4 regions of the Pseudoalteromonas sp. APAL1 genome follow, and region 1 is predicted to be linked to each of the others. Evidence: predicted binding sites of a transcription regulator. Region 1 holds the regulator's gene; each other region holds the start of a gene.
The links. Region 1 encodes ArgR, which controls arginine synthesis, uptake and breakdown. Its sites were predicted from a motif close to ANTGAATANNTATTCANT; they were not measured.
Positions count from the first base shown of each region.

Region 1 (3,207 bases):
GATCACCTAGACAGTATTCTTGAGGCGTTAGCTGATACCAAAGCACTTGAGTTTACAATGCAAAAGGCAGAGCAAGAGGCAGATAAAGCCATCGCCTGTATTGCATTTTTACCAGAAACGCCATACAAGCAAGCATTAGAGAGCTTGGCACGCATCGCCGTTGCCCGCGATCATTAAACTCTATTTATTCGAGCCATTAAAAAAGCCTGCATATGCAGGCTTTTTTGTTTTAGGTGCTTTATTTGTTTTAGGTGCTTTAATAGCACCTATCATCTATCGGAATTAACCGTTGATGAAATCAACACCTTCTTGGATGTCTTTATTAAGCGTTTCAAGCATGTCGTTTTTAGCTTGCTCTTCGAAAGCGCTTAATTCACCGTAAGAAAGAATTTCTTCAACACCGTTCTTACCTAAACGTACTGGGTGTGCAAAGTATGCTGCGTCACCGTTTTCAACTGCAACGTATGCGTAATCAACCACTTCTTCACCTTGTAAGCCTTTAACTAAAGACATACAGAAACGTGCTGCTGCTGCACCCATTGAAAGAGTCGCTGAACCGCCACCCGCTTTAGCGTTAACAACTTCAGTACCTGCGTTTTGGATACGTGGAGTTAATGCTGCCACTTCTTCGTCAGTGAAAGTAACACCTTCAACTTGAGATAGAAGAGGAAGGATTGTTGTGCCTGAGTGACCACCGATCACTGGAACTTTAACGTCAGTAGCGCTTAAACCTTTAAGTTCAGCAACAAATGCTTCTGAACGGATCACGTCAAGTGTTGTGATACCGAATACACGGCCAGCATCGTAAGTACCCGCTTTTTTGAATACTTCAGCAACGATTGGCACAGTGCCGTTTACTGGGTTAGTAATGATACCAACTAACGCTTTAGGACAGTTTTTAACGATGCCTTCAGCTAATGTTTTGATGATACCTGCGTTTACGTTGAAAAGGTCCGCACGGTCCATACCCGGCTTACGCGGCATACCCGCTGGGATAAGAACGATATCACAACCAACTAAAGCATCGTCTAGGTTATCAGCACCGAAACCTTCAACTTTAACGTCTGTTGGGATGTGAGAAAGATCAACCGCTACACCAGGAACAACAGGGGCAACATCGTATAATGATAATTCAGAACCTGCAGGTAAACTTGTTTTTAATAATAAAGACAATGCTTGGCCGATACCGCCAGCTGCGCCTAAAACAGCAACTTTCATTGGAATTCTCCGTAATTTGAGGTAGGAAATATTTGTGGCCCTAAAGATAATGAAATTAGCGACTAAAAACAAATTTATCCTGCTTATTTCGCGTATAATTTCGACCATAGTTGTAAACTATACTGTAAACACACAGCATTTAGGGCGAGAAATGTAAACTAGTACTGCATAAGTATGCAGAGTTGTGTAGAATTACTTCACGTTTTATGACTACAGATACGGCAACATGCAACCACAAGACAAACAAGAAGCACTAATCAAAGCGTTCAAAGCGCTATTAAAAGAAGAAAACTTCGGCTCACAAGGTGAGATTGTCGAAGCATTAAAAGATCAAGGCTTCGACAACATAAGCCAAAGTAAAGTCTCTCGCATGTTAAGTAAGTTTGGCGCGGTACGCACCCGTAATGCAAAACAAGAAATGGTGTATTGCTTACCCGCTGAAATGGGAGTACCAACAGCGAAAAGCCCATTGCGTCAACTCGTTATCGATATTATGCATAACGAAATGATGATTATTATTCGTACCAGCCCAGGTGCAGCACAACTTATCGCGCGCTTACTAGACTCATTAGGTAAAGCTGATGGGGTACTTGGTACAATTGCAGGTGACGACACAATTTTTATCGCTCCTGCAAAGATTTCTGAAATAGATGTCACGCTTGATCGCGTGCGCACTTTATTCGATACAGTTTAAAGCTGCTTCAAAAAGTTTACTGACGGGGCGAAAAACGCCGACCCCATATCGGCTTGAGTAAAATCAAGCCAATGGTCGTAGCAATCGCCCTGCCCCAAGCGACTCTTTAATACCTGCTCAAACGCATCACCTTGCGCGGCACATGACACCATTAAAATACCCTGCTTATGAACATCACCAAACGGCATGCTCTGATTAAGTATCAACGGCTGGCCATTTTCATCTTTTAGTTCACTACGAACTGCATGACTAGTTTCGAGTGCAGGCATAATTAAGGTGTTATCAAGCCGAGTACGCCCCATAATTTGCTCTTGCTCTGATAACGACAAATGTTGCCAAACACTTAAATCGTGCACAAAGCGCTGAACATGAATGTAGCTGCCTTGATCTTCAAAATGCCCCGGTCTGTCTATCAATGCCGTACTGCGTTTTTGTCTACCATGAGGGGTGTCACCCGCATAAATAAAGCCGTTAAAGTCGCGGCCATCTAAAAAACGAAAGTTACGCACTTGCTCCACAAGCTCTACATCTGGCGTAAATAATTTCAGGATCTGTAGGGCAAAAAGATGATTAACATCTTCACGGTCTGAACGAATTTGAACAAATAAATCAAATGGCTGTGCACTCATAACATGTTCACTATGAGTCACATTAGGAAAGCTTTGTAATTGACTTGGAATAAACTCAGGCAAAATATGCGGCCAATATTGCGCACCAAGCGCAACCACGCACGACAGCATGGCTTCTGAGAACTGATCCGCAAACTCATCTTGAATGACGCTCACGCGTTTTAGCTTTTTACGTAATGACTCGTCATGGCCATCATAAACATTAAAAAACAGGTGCAAACCATGTAAGTTTGCTTCAGCACAAATCCCAGATTGCGCTTGCGCCATAGTGAATCCTTAGCTTCTCGTTATTTGCACCTAGCCAAGAATTCAAGATTGTTAAGCAGTACTAATCATGAAAAAAATTGACTGTGTGCGGCATTATTTTTATTTTTACAGGCTGCTCAACTGCAAACACGCGGTCTTGCTCTGCAGCGACTTCACACTCCTGCCCCGCTATATTCACACGATAAACATAACGTGTGCCTATAAAGCGTCTGTGCAAAATTGTCAGGCTATTTTCATCACTCTGATCAGCTTCACATAACTGAATATAATGAGGCCGTACATAAACTTGCCCTTGTTTGTGAGCACTGTTATTTACTGTGAGTGAATGTATTACACCAAACGCCGTTTCGTATTCAGTTGGCGTTAAGACTTTCGCCGTTAAGTATATGCCTGTACCAA
Region 1 covers NZ_JAKGAW010000011.1:87,385-90,591, reverse strand. Annotated here, with positions in the region: gene ispB (octaprenyl diphosphate synthase) at 1-177, shown strand, start outside; gene mdh (malate dehydrogenase) at 283-1,218, opposite strand; gene argR (transcriptional regulator ArgR) at 1,445-1,912, shown strand; gene L1264_RS07755 (Dyp-type peroxidase) at 1,909-2,808, opposite strand; gene L1264_RS07750 (ABC transporter ATP-binding protein) at 2,870-3,207, opposite strand, start outside.

Region 2 (3,207 bases), on a different contig from region 1:
AGTATCTATAACTAATAGCTCACCAGGGCCAACACGGCCTTTCTCAACCACTTCGTCTGGTGCGTAGTCCCAAATACCTACTTCTGAGGCAAGGGTAATGAAACCATCTTGAGTGATTACATAGCGAGCTGGACGCAAGCCATTACGGTCAAGGTTACAGGCTGCAAAACGACCATCTGACATTACAATACCTGCCGGGCCATCCCATGGTTCCATGTGCATTGAGTTGAAGTCATAGAATGCACGTAAGTCATCATCCATGGCACGGTTCTTTTGCCATGCTGGTGGTACAAGCATACGCATAGCACGGAATAAATCCATACCACCCGCTAAGAACAACTCAAGCATATTATCTAAGCTTGAAGAGTCAGAGCCACTTTCGTTCACGAAAGGCGCTGCTGATTGCAAATCAGGAATAAGTGGTGAGGCAAACTTGTACGCACGGGCACGAGCCCACTGGCGGTTACCTTGAATAGTATTAATTTCACCATTATGCGCTAAATAGCGGAATGGTTGCGCCAATGGCCAACGAGGTTGTGTATTAGTAGAGAAACGTTGGTGGAATACACAAATCGCACTGGTCATGCGAATGTCAGCTAAATCTAAATAAAAGTTAGGTAAGTCTACAGGCATCATTAAGCCTTTATAGACAGTAACTAAACCAGATAAGCTGGCAATATAAAAATGTTCATCGTTTTCGAGGCGCTTTTCTGCACGACGACGTGCTACATACAAGCGACGCTCTAAATCTTTTGGACGCCAGCCTTCTGGTGCGCTCACAAAAATTTGTTCAAAGCCCGGTAGTTGTTTTTTTGCAATTGGCCCTAAACATGATGAATCTGTTGGCACTACACGCCAACCCTGAATACTCAAGGTTTCTTTTTCAAGTTCTTCACTCAGCACATCTTTAGATGTTTGTGCAAGTACAGGATCAGCATTTAAAAATACCATGCCGACTGCGTAGTTCTTACCTAAATGCCAATCATGTTCGCTGGCAATAGCACGAAAGAAACTATCGGGTTTTTGCATTAATAAACCACAGCCATCACCGGTTTTACCATCTGCAGAAATACCGCCTCGGTGTTCCATGCGATCTAAGCCCGTGATTGCTGTTCGAATCAAGCGGTGACTCGCTTGACCATTGACCTGGGCTATTAAGCCAAAGCCACAATTATCTTTTTCTAATTTTGAGTCATATAACATAGACCCCTCCCCTTGCTACAACGACTAGCGATTCAGTCTTTTGCGACAGTGCTAGCAGACGAACAAAACTATCGCCAATTGTTCCATGAGTCAATAGAGATTTGAATACATATTCATATTCTTGAATATTTCTCACTTGGAGGCACATATTAAATACTAAGCAATTTTTTTACATTTAGACGTATTTTTACCGTTATTTTTTTATGACACTGGTGTCAAATTTAACAACTTGTAAAAAGCAATCTAAAAACCCGCACCTTTACGTTAACGTAAACTGCACTGACAAATGAATAATTATTCAACTTATGAATATCAATGCAGCTTTTTATGGGGTCTCACCTAGCACAGTTGCATCATTATTTACTCTTGGCTTTAGCATAGTTACAAACTATGTATCTGAGCAGACTACCTTAGTCGCAATGACTGAGTTTCTTTACCTATGCGTCAACAAACAGCAATTTAAAAGTGTCCGCTGCGGACACTTTTTCTGTCCGCGGACAGGCAGTAACTCATCAAATAAAATAAAATACATTAAAAATCAATATATTAAGTTTTGGCACGCTATTGGTATAGATAAGACATCAGCGAAATTGAGGATTTCAAAATGTTCACTATCAGTTTGTTTATGGCTTCTCCACTTACCATGCTTGCCGTTGGCTTCATGATTGTGTGTTTTGAGAATCGTAAGGAGTTATGATGATTAAGGATACCAGTGCCCAAGATATTACCGTGGCTAAGAAAAACACCATTAAAAAACCACTTATGTTAGCAGCGGGTGTAATACTTGTTGGTGCGCTTGGCTTTCAAGCTTTGTTTGCCAGTAACGATGGCAGCATTTCGGTTGATGCAGCAAGCCTACAAATTAGTGAAGTGAGCCAAAAGACGCTCACCAGAGATGTGGCAGCGAGCGGTAAAATCGTTGCAGCTAATGCGCCAAAGGTTTACAGCCCTGAACGTGGCTTTGTCGATTTAAAAGTAAAAGCCGGTGATAGCGTTGAAGTAAATGAAGTGATTGCAACCGTTACCAGCCCTGAGCTAACCAACGAATTAAAACAGCAACAATCAGTATTAGCGCGATTAGAAGGAGAATTACAACGCAAGCAACTTGAAGCGCGCAGGCAAAAGCTGAGCCTTACCAAAGCACTCGATTTAGCGCAAGTTGAACTAAATGCCGCAGATAGAGAAAACCGCCGCGCTAAAATCTCAATCGAAAAACATTTAATTAGCCAAATAGATTTAGAAAAAGCCGTTGATGATTTAGCTCGTGCCAAGCTTTCTTATAAGCATGCTGAGCAAGAGGTCAGCTTAGCTAAAGATACCCTCGCATTTGAGCTAAAAGCAGCAGAGCGCGATCTGGCGCGTCAGCAATTGATTGTTGATGACTTACTAAGGCAAGTAAATGAACTCACCATTACCGCCAGCGTAAGCGGCATTGTGGGTAACTTATTAGTGCAACAAAAAGAGGCGGTAACACAAAGCCAACCGTTAATGACATTGGTCGATTTAAGTAACTTTGAAGCAGAACTGCAAGTACCAGAAAGCTACGCCAACGAGCTAGGTCTTGGTATGCAAGTAGAACTTACTTTAGGCGCACGTCATGTAACAGGCACCCTATCGGCTATTTCGCCTGAAGTGAATAATCGCGAGGTCACTACCCGCGTACGCTTTGACAATGAGATTTCTGGCATTCGCCAAAACCAACGCTTAACCGCACGTATTTTATTAGAGAATCGCGACAATGTATTGCAGGTAAAACGCGGCGCATTCTTACAACAAGGTGGCACCCATGCTTATAAAGTTGACGGTGACATGGCTTATTTAATCGATATAAAAACCGGTGCAAGCAGTATCAATGCTGTCGAGATTATTGAAGGCGTAGAGCCTGGCGATAAGTTAATTATCTCGAATTACGATCGCTTTAAAAAAGCACCCACACTGGTTTTACGCTAACAAATAAAAGGAATAATCAACATGCTTACAATGAACAACATCAGCAAAGTGTAT
Region 2 covers NZ_JAKGAW010000032.1:29,757-32,963, reverse strand. Annotated here, with positions in the region: gene gltB (glutamate synthase large subunit) at 1-1,203, opposite strand, end outside; gene L1264_RS15110 (efflux RND transporter periplasmic adaptor subunit) at 1,900-3,153, shown strand; gene L1264_RS15105 (ABC transporter ATP-binding protein) at 3,175-3,207, shown strand, end outside.
Region 2: the regulator ArgR is predicted to act here: its motif matches at 1,304-1,321, upstream of gltB (glutamate synthase large subunit).

Region 3 (3,207 bases), on a different contig from region 1:
CTTTAGAACGGCGCTCATAGTTATACAGTGCCTTTTTCTTCGCCGGTAACTCATCAACGGTCACCAATTCAAAGCTTTGTTCTAAAAACCAATGAATACTGCGTGTGGTTAAAGCGAATAAATGCGAGTAACCCGCACGTTTGGCTTTATTAATAATAAAACGCAGTAGGTAACTCCCTCTATCTGCATCTCGGTATTGTGGATGAACAGCCAGACTTGCAAACTCCCCCACTTGTTCTTCAGCAAATGGGTATAAAGCGGCACAGGCGATAATTAAACCATCACGCTCAATGACAGTAAATTGCTCTATTTCTATCTCAAGCTGCTCTCTAGAACGCCTAACTAAATAGCCCTGCTCTTCAAGCGGTCTGATCAGATTAATAATCCCGGTAATATCAGATATTGTTGCACTACGTAACTGTTCAGAGCTTTGCGGCGCGATTTGCGTACCAATGCCATCTAATGAGAAAAGCTCTTGTAATAATGCGCCATCTTCTTTGTAACTAACTAGATGACAACGATGTACGCCGCCACGACATGCATCAATGGCCGCTTGTAAGAATACCGTTGCACTTAAACATGAATCAGGTTGATTACGGTAGTTTGCTAAGACAGATTCCGCCTCATTTGGCATAAGCTCGGCAATTGCTTCACCGTTTTCATCCAAGATACCGGCCTCTTTACAAAAACCAAGCATTTTGTCGGCACGTAGTTTTAATGCAACCTGAGTGGCAATTTCTTCAGCGGTTAAATTAAAACTTTCACCTGTCACTGAGGCGGCAATCGGACCAAGTAGTACAATACTGTTATTGTTTAATTGATGACGAATCCCTTCAACATCAATACGTCTTACACGGCCTGAGTGATGATAATCAATGCCTTCGTCAACTCCTAAAGGCTGAGCGATAACAAAATTACCGCTGACCACATTCAAGTATGAGCCAGTCATAGGAGTACTACTTAGCGAGGTCGATAAACGTGCAGTAATATCGAACTGCATTGCACCCGCAACTTTCTTTATTACATCAAAAGTCGCGTTATCAGTAACACGTATTTCATTATGAAACTGACTAGTTATGCCAAATTCTTGCAGTGCCGCATTGAACTGTGGCCTTGCACCAAACACTAAAACGATTTTGATACCTAAGCTCGTTAATAATGCAACATCATTAATGATGCTACGACAACCTGGCTGATCAATTGCTTCTCCGCCGAGCATTACAACGAAAGTTTTACCTCGGTGAGCATTAACATAAGGAGTTGACTGGCGAAATCCATCTACCAATTCTGTGGTACGCACGTGATATTTACCTTTTTTAATAACAGCGTTTTATATAAAAACAAATAAACAAGGTATCAGTGTATGGAATTTTTATTCACAAATAAAGCATTATTATTCTTAATTTACAGCTAGAATTTTCGTGCACAAACTAGGAAACTCTCAGATACAAAAAAGGCCCGCATAAGCGAGCCTTTTTTAAGAGATTAAAACTGATTACCAGCCTGTTTTCTCTTTAAGTGCAGCACCGATGTCAGCTAGTGAACGTACAGTTTTTACGCCAGCAGCTTCTAATGCAGCAAATTTCTCATCAGCAGTACCTTTACCGCCTGCGATGATTGCACCTGCGTGACCCATGCGCTTACCTGGAGGAGCAGTAACACCTGCAATGTAAGAAACAACTGGTTTAGTCACGTTGTGCTTGATGTATTCTGCAGCTTCTTCTTCTGCAGTACCACCGATTTCACCGATCATTACGATTGCTTCAGTTTGCTCGTCTTTTTCGAACATTTCTAAAACGTCGATGAAGTTAGTGCCAGGGATTGGGTCACCACCGATACCAACACATGTTGATTGGCCGAAACCAGCGTCAGTAGTTTGTTTAACCGCTTCGTAAGTTAAAGTACCAGAACGTGATACGATACCTACTTTACCAGGCTTGTGGATGTGACCAGGCATGATACCGATCTTCGTTTCACCCGGAGTGATAACACCTGGGCAGTTAGGACCGATCATACGAACACCAGTTTGCTCAAGCTTAACTTTAACGTCAACCATGTCTAGTGTTGGGATACCTTCAGTGATACAAACGATAAGCTCGATGCCAGCATCGATAGCTTCTAAGATTGCATCTTTACAGAAAGGTGCTGGTACATAGATAACTGATGCAGTTGCACCAGTTGCTTCAACAGCGTCACGTACTGTGTTGAATACTGGAAGACCAAGGTGCGTTTGACCGCCTTTACCTGGGCTTACACCACCAACCATTTGTGTACCGTACTCAAGCGCTTGCTCAGAGTGGAAAGTACCTTGGCCACCTGTGAAACCTTGACAGATAACTTTTGTATCTTTATTGATTAATACAGACATTATTTGCCCTCCGCAGCAGCAACAACTTTTTCAGCTGCGTCTGTTAGTGATTCAGCAGCGATGATGTTAAGGTCAGAATTAGCAAGTACTTCACGACCTAGTTCAGCGTTAGTACCTTCTAAACGTACTACTACAGGAACGTTTACGCCTACTTCTTTAACTGCGCCAATGATACCTTCAGCGATCATGTCACAACGTACGATACCACCAAAGATGTTAACTAAAACAGCTTTAACGTTGTCGTCAGATAAGATGATCTTGAATGCTTCAGATACACGCTCTTTAGTAGCACCACCACCAACATCTAGGAAGTTAGCTGGCTTACCACCGTGTAGGTTTACGATGTCCATAGTACCCATTGCAAGGCCTGCACCGTTAACCATACAACCAACGTTACCGTCTAGTGCAACGTAGTTAAGCTCGAAGCTTGCAGCGTGAGCTTCACGTGCATCTTCTTGTGAAGGATCGTGCATTTCACGGATTTTAGGTTGACGGTAAAGCGCGTTACCATCTACACCGATTTTACCGTCTAGACAGTGAAGGTTACCTTCGTCTGTAATTACTAGCGGGTTGATTTCTAATAGTGCGAAATCGAAATCGTTGAACATGTTAGCAAGACCCATGAAGATCTTAACGAACTGTTTCATTTGAGTAGGGTTTAAACCTAGTTTGAAGCCTAATTCACGAGCTTGGTATGCTTGTGGACCAACTAGTGGATCGATCTCAGCTTTGTGAATTAGTTCTGGAGTTTCTTCTGCAACTTGCTCGATTTCAACACCACCTTCAGTAGATGCCATGAAAACAACTTTACGAGAAGCACGATCTACTACAGCGCCAAG
Region 3 covers NZ_JAKGAW010000006.1:25,485-28,691, forward strand. Annotated here, with positions in the region: gene argA (amino-acid N-acetyltransferase) at 1-1,300, opposite strand, end outside; gene sucD (succinate--CoA ligase subunit alpha) at 1,496-2,368, opposite strand; gene sucC (ADP-forming succinate--CoA ligase subunit beta) at 2,368-3,207, opposite strand, start outside.
Region 3: the regulator ArgR is predicted to act here: its motif matches at 1,364-1,381, upstream of argA (amino-acid N-acetyltransferase).

Region 4 (3,207 bases), on a different contig from region 1:
TGAGCGGCTAAGCTTTGTTAAAGGCTTAATGTTCGACGAAGCTTATACACAAAAAGCAAAGCGGCTACAGGGTTATGCGACACAAAACGAGATGCCAGAAAATGCCCGATGGCAATTTAATGGCATTGAGTTTCGTACCTTGCATATCCCGGGCACCTTTAATGGTCGCTCGCAAATCTTAAAAAGTGATAAAAACGCAGCACTGGATGCCGCCGATATGCGTGATAAATACAATCTCATTTGGCTAAAGCAAGCACATGTTCATCAGGATGCTAAGGCCTATGTGTTTGGCTTTCAGGCAGATATTTACCACCCAACCAGTAAATCCGCTTGCAGTGAGTCACAGCGCGCCGATTGTGATGTTTTTAAAGTATACCGAGATGCCATCAGCGATTTTGCAAAGCATACCAATAAGCCAGTGCTCGTGATGCATGGTGATACAGGGCCATACTGTACACAACAGTTAGCGAGTAACTTAACGCGCTTAAATGTCCCCGGTGATTTTGCCGTAAGTGATGTCGCAAAAGTGAGTTTTATCGACGGCCAGTGGCATATAGCGAGTGTAACGACAAATAAGCCTCTCACAACGTCTTGTGAATGAAAGCGTACTCTTAGCCATCAGCTTGTAGGTTGGGTAGAACGGAGTGAAACCCAACAAGTTAGCGAGTTTCTTGACACAAGCAGTAGGCAACCTAAAGTTGCTAACTTACAAACACAAAAAAGCGGCACTAGGCCGCTTTTTTCGTAAGGGGTGATATTAGCAGTTAGTTTCTTCTGCTTTAACACCTTCTTTAACTTCTTCACATGCATCTTCAACTGCATTTTGTGTATCAGTGATTGCTTCATCTATACGCTCACCGGCTTCCTCTGCTGAGTTGTCTTCACAACCCATAATGAATAAACCTGAAAATAGGGCGATAGTAGCGGCTTTTAAAGTTGAATTTTTCATAACTAAATTCCTTGTAAATTAAATATTAGGGTTAATTAAATTTTAACTTGCTTTACTTAGGTACGTTGCCTCTAAGAGCACCTGACACTAACGAAATAACAAGCAATACTAAAAAAATGAAAAAGATAATCTTAGCAATGCCTGCTGCGGCTCCAGCAATACCGCCAAAACCTAACACTGCAGCGATTAATGCAATAACTAAAAAAGTAATGGTCCAGCGTAACATAGTGGTCTCCTTGCCTAATTAATTTTTCAAATGGTCGAGTTGAATAAAGCGAGTTTTATGCCAATCATTATTATCATTATATTTCAGTCGCTTAGCGGTTTTTGTGGGCGGGGCATGGTTATTCTTTTGGTAACTTTTACGATCAAGCGTGTAACTTATTCATAGTGATATTTTTTCATATTAATTAAATTCATTTTATATTTAGTTTTGTCTTTATTGGTAAGACCAATTTCACGCTTTGTCATGAGTTGTTACTGTAACACCTTGTTAAGCAGGGTTTTTGAACAGAACTTGCTTTTCGTCGGTTTGTTTTAATATAACTGATGGCTATATTCATTATTTTTATCATCTATAACGTAAGGTTAATTGCTGAAATAGTATGGTGTTAATTAGTTGTGCTCTATGTTATTTTGAGTTTAATTGGTTTTACCAATTTACAATAGGCTATACAAATTATTTTTGTTTGTTATTATCGCTGAATAAATATTTAACAAAAATGATTTTTTATTTTTAATCATCGAAGGGGAGTTGTATGGATATTGGTGAATTGCTCACAACTGCAGGCAGCTTAATGGTGACAGGCATGGTTGGCGTGTTTGTTTTTCTGAGCATTTTAATATCTGCGGTTATTTTAATGTCGAAAGTTGTAAGCCGATTCGATGATCCTACAAGTGTAGAGCCAACACGAACAGCAAAAATTCAACCTCAACAGGGTGTGCCTCAGGCACATATTGCCGCGATCAGCGCTGCAATTGCACAATTTCGAAATAAACAAAAATAATGGGGCAGCTTAAACATGGCTAAATTAAAACTTACAGAATTAGTATTGCGTGACGCTCATCAGTCTTTATTGGCCACGCGTATGCGCTTAGACGACATGCTACCCATGGCTGAAAAACTTGATAGTGCAGGTTATTGGTCTATTGAATCATGGGGTGGAGCAACCTTTGACTCATGTATCCGTTATTTAGGTGAAGATCCTTGGCAACGTATTCGCGAATTAAAAGCGGCAATGCCAAATACTAAACAGCAAATGCTATTGCGCGGACAAAACCTTTTAGGCTACCGCCATTATGCAGACGATGTTGTCGAAAAGTTTGTAGAGCGAGCCCATAAAAATGGTGTAGATGTGTTCCGAATTTTCGATGCTATGAACGATGTACGTAATCTTGAAACTGCAATTAAAGCAGCGGTTAAAGTAGGCGCACACGCTCAAGGTACTATTTCGTACACCGTAAGCCCAGTGCACACACTTGATATGTGGCTTAAACTTGCGAAACAGCTCGAAGAACTAGGCTGTCATTCTATTTGTATTAAAGATATGGCTGGTTTATTGAAGCCATATGATTGTGAGCAGTTAATCAAAGGTTTAAAAGAAACCGTATCTATTCCTATCGCGATGCAATGTCACGCGACGACAGGATTAAGTACTGCAACTTACCAAAAAGCTATAGATGCAGGTATCGATATGCTTGATACCGCAATTTCATCTATGAGTATGACTTATGGTCATAGCGCCACAGAAACAATCGTGTCGATTGTTGAAGGCACAGAGCGAGATACCGGCCTAGATTTAAACCAACTAGAAGAAATTGCCGCTTACTTCCGTGATGTTCGTAAAAAATATGCTGCTTTTGAAGGTAGCCTAAAAGGTGTTGATGGCCGTATCTTATTAGCACAAGTGCCAGGTGGTATGTTAACTAACATGGAAAACCAGCTTAAAGAGCAAGGTGCTGCCGATAAGCTTGATCAAGTATTACTTGAGATCCCACGTGTTCGTGAAGACTTAGGCTATATTCCACTGGTTACTCCAACGTCTCAAATTGTCGGTACTCAAGCGGTACTTAATGTATTGACTGGTGAGCGCTATAAAACGATTACCAAAGAAACCGCTGGTGTACTTAAAGGTGAGTACGGTGCAACGCCAGCGCCTATGAATAAAGAGCTACAAGAACGTGTTCTAGATGGCGCAGAAGCAATTACTTGTCGTCCTGCTGATAAACTTGAACCTGAACTTGAGAAGCTAGAAGCT
Region 4 covers NZ_JAKGAW010000002.1:177,678-180,884, forward strand. Annotated here, with positions in the region: gene L1264_RS02040 (hypothetical protein) at 1-601, shown strand, start outside; gene L1264_RS02045 (hypothetical protein) at 758-949, opposite strand; gene L1264_RS02050 (DUF1328 domain-containing protein) at 1,002-1,175, opposite strand; gene L1264_RS02055 (OadG family protein) at 1,708-1,956, shown strand; gene oadA (sodium-extruding oxaloacetate decarboxylase subunit alpha) at 1,972-3,207, shown strand, end outside.
Region 4: the regulator ArgR is predicted to act here: its motif matches at 1,650-1,667, upstream of L1264_RS02055 (OadG family protein).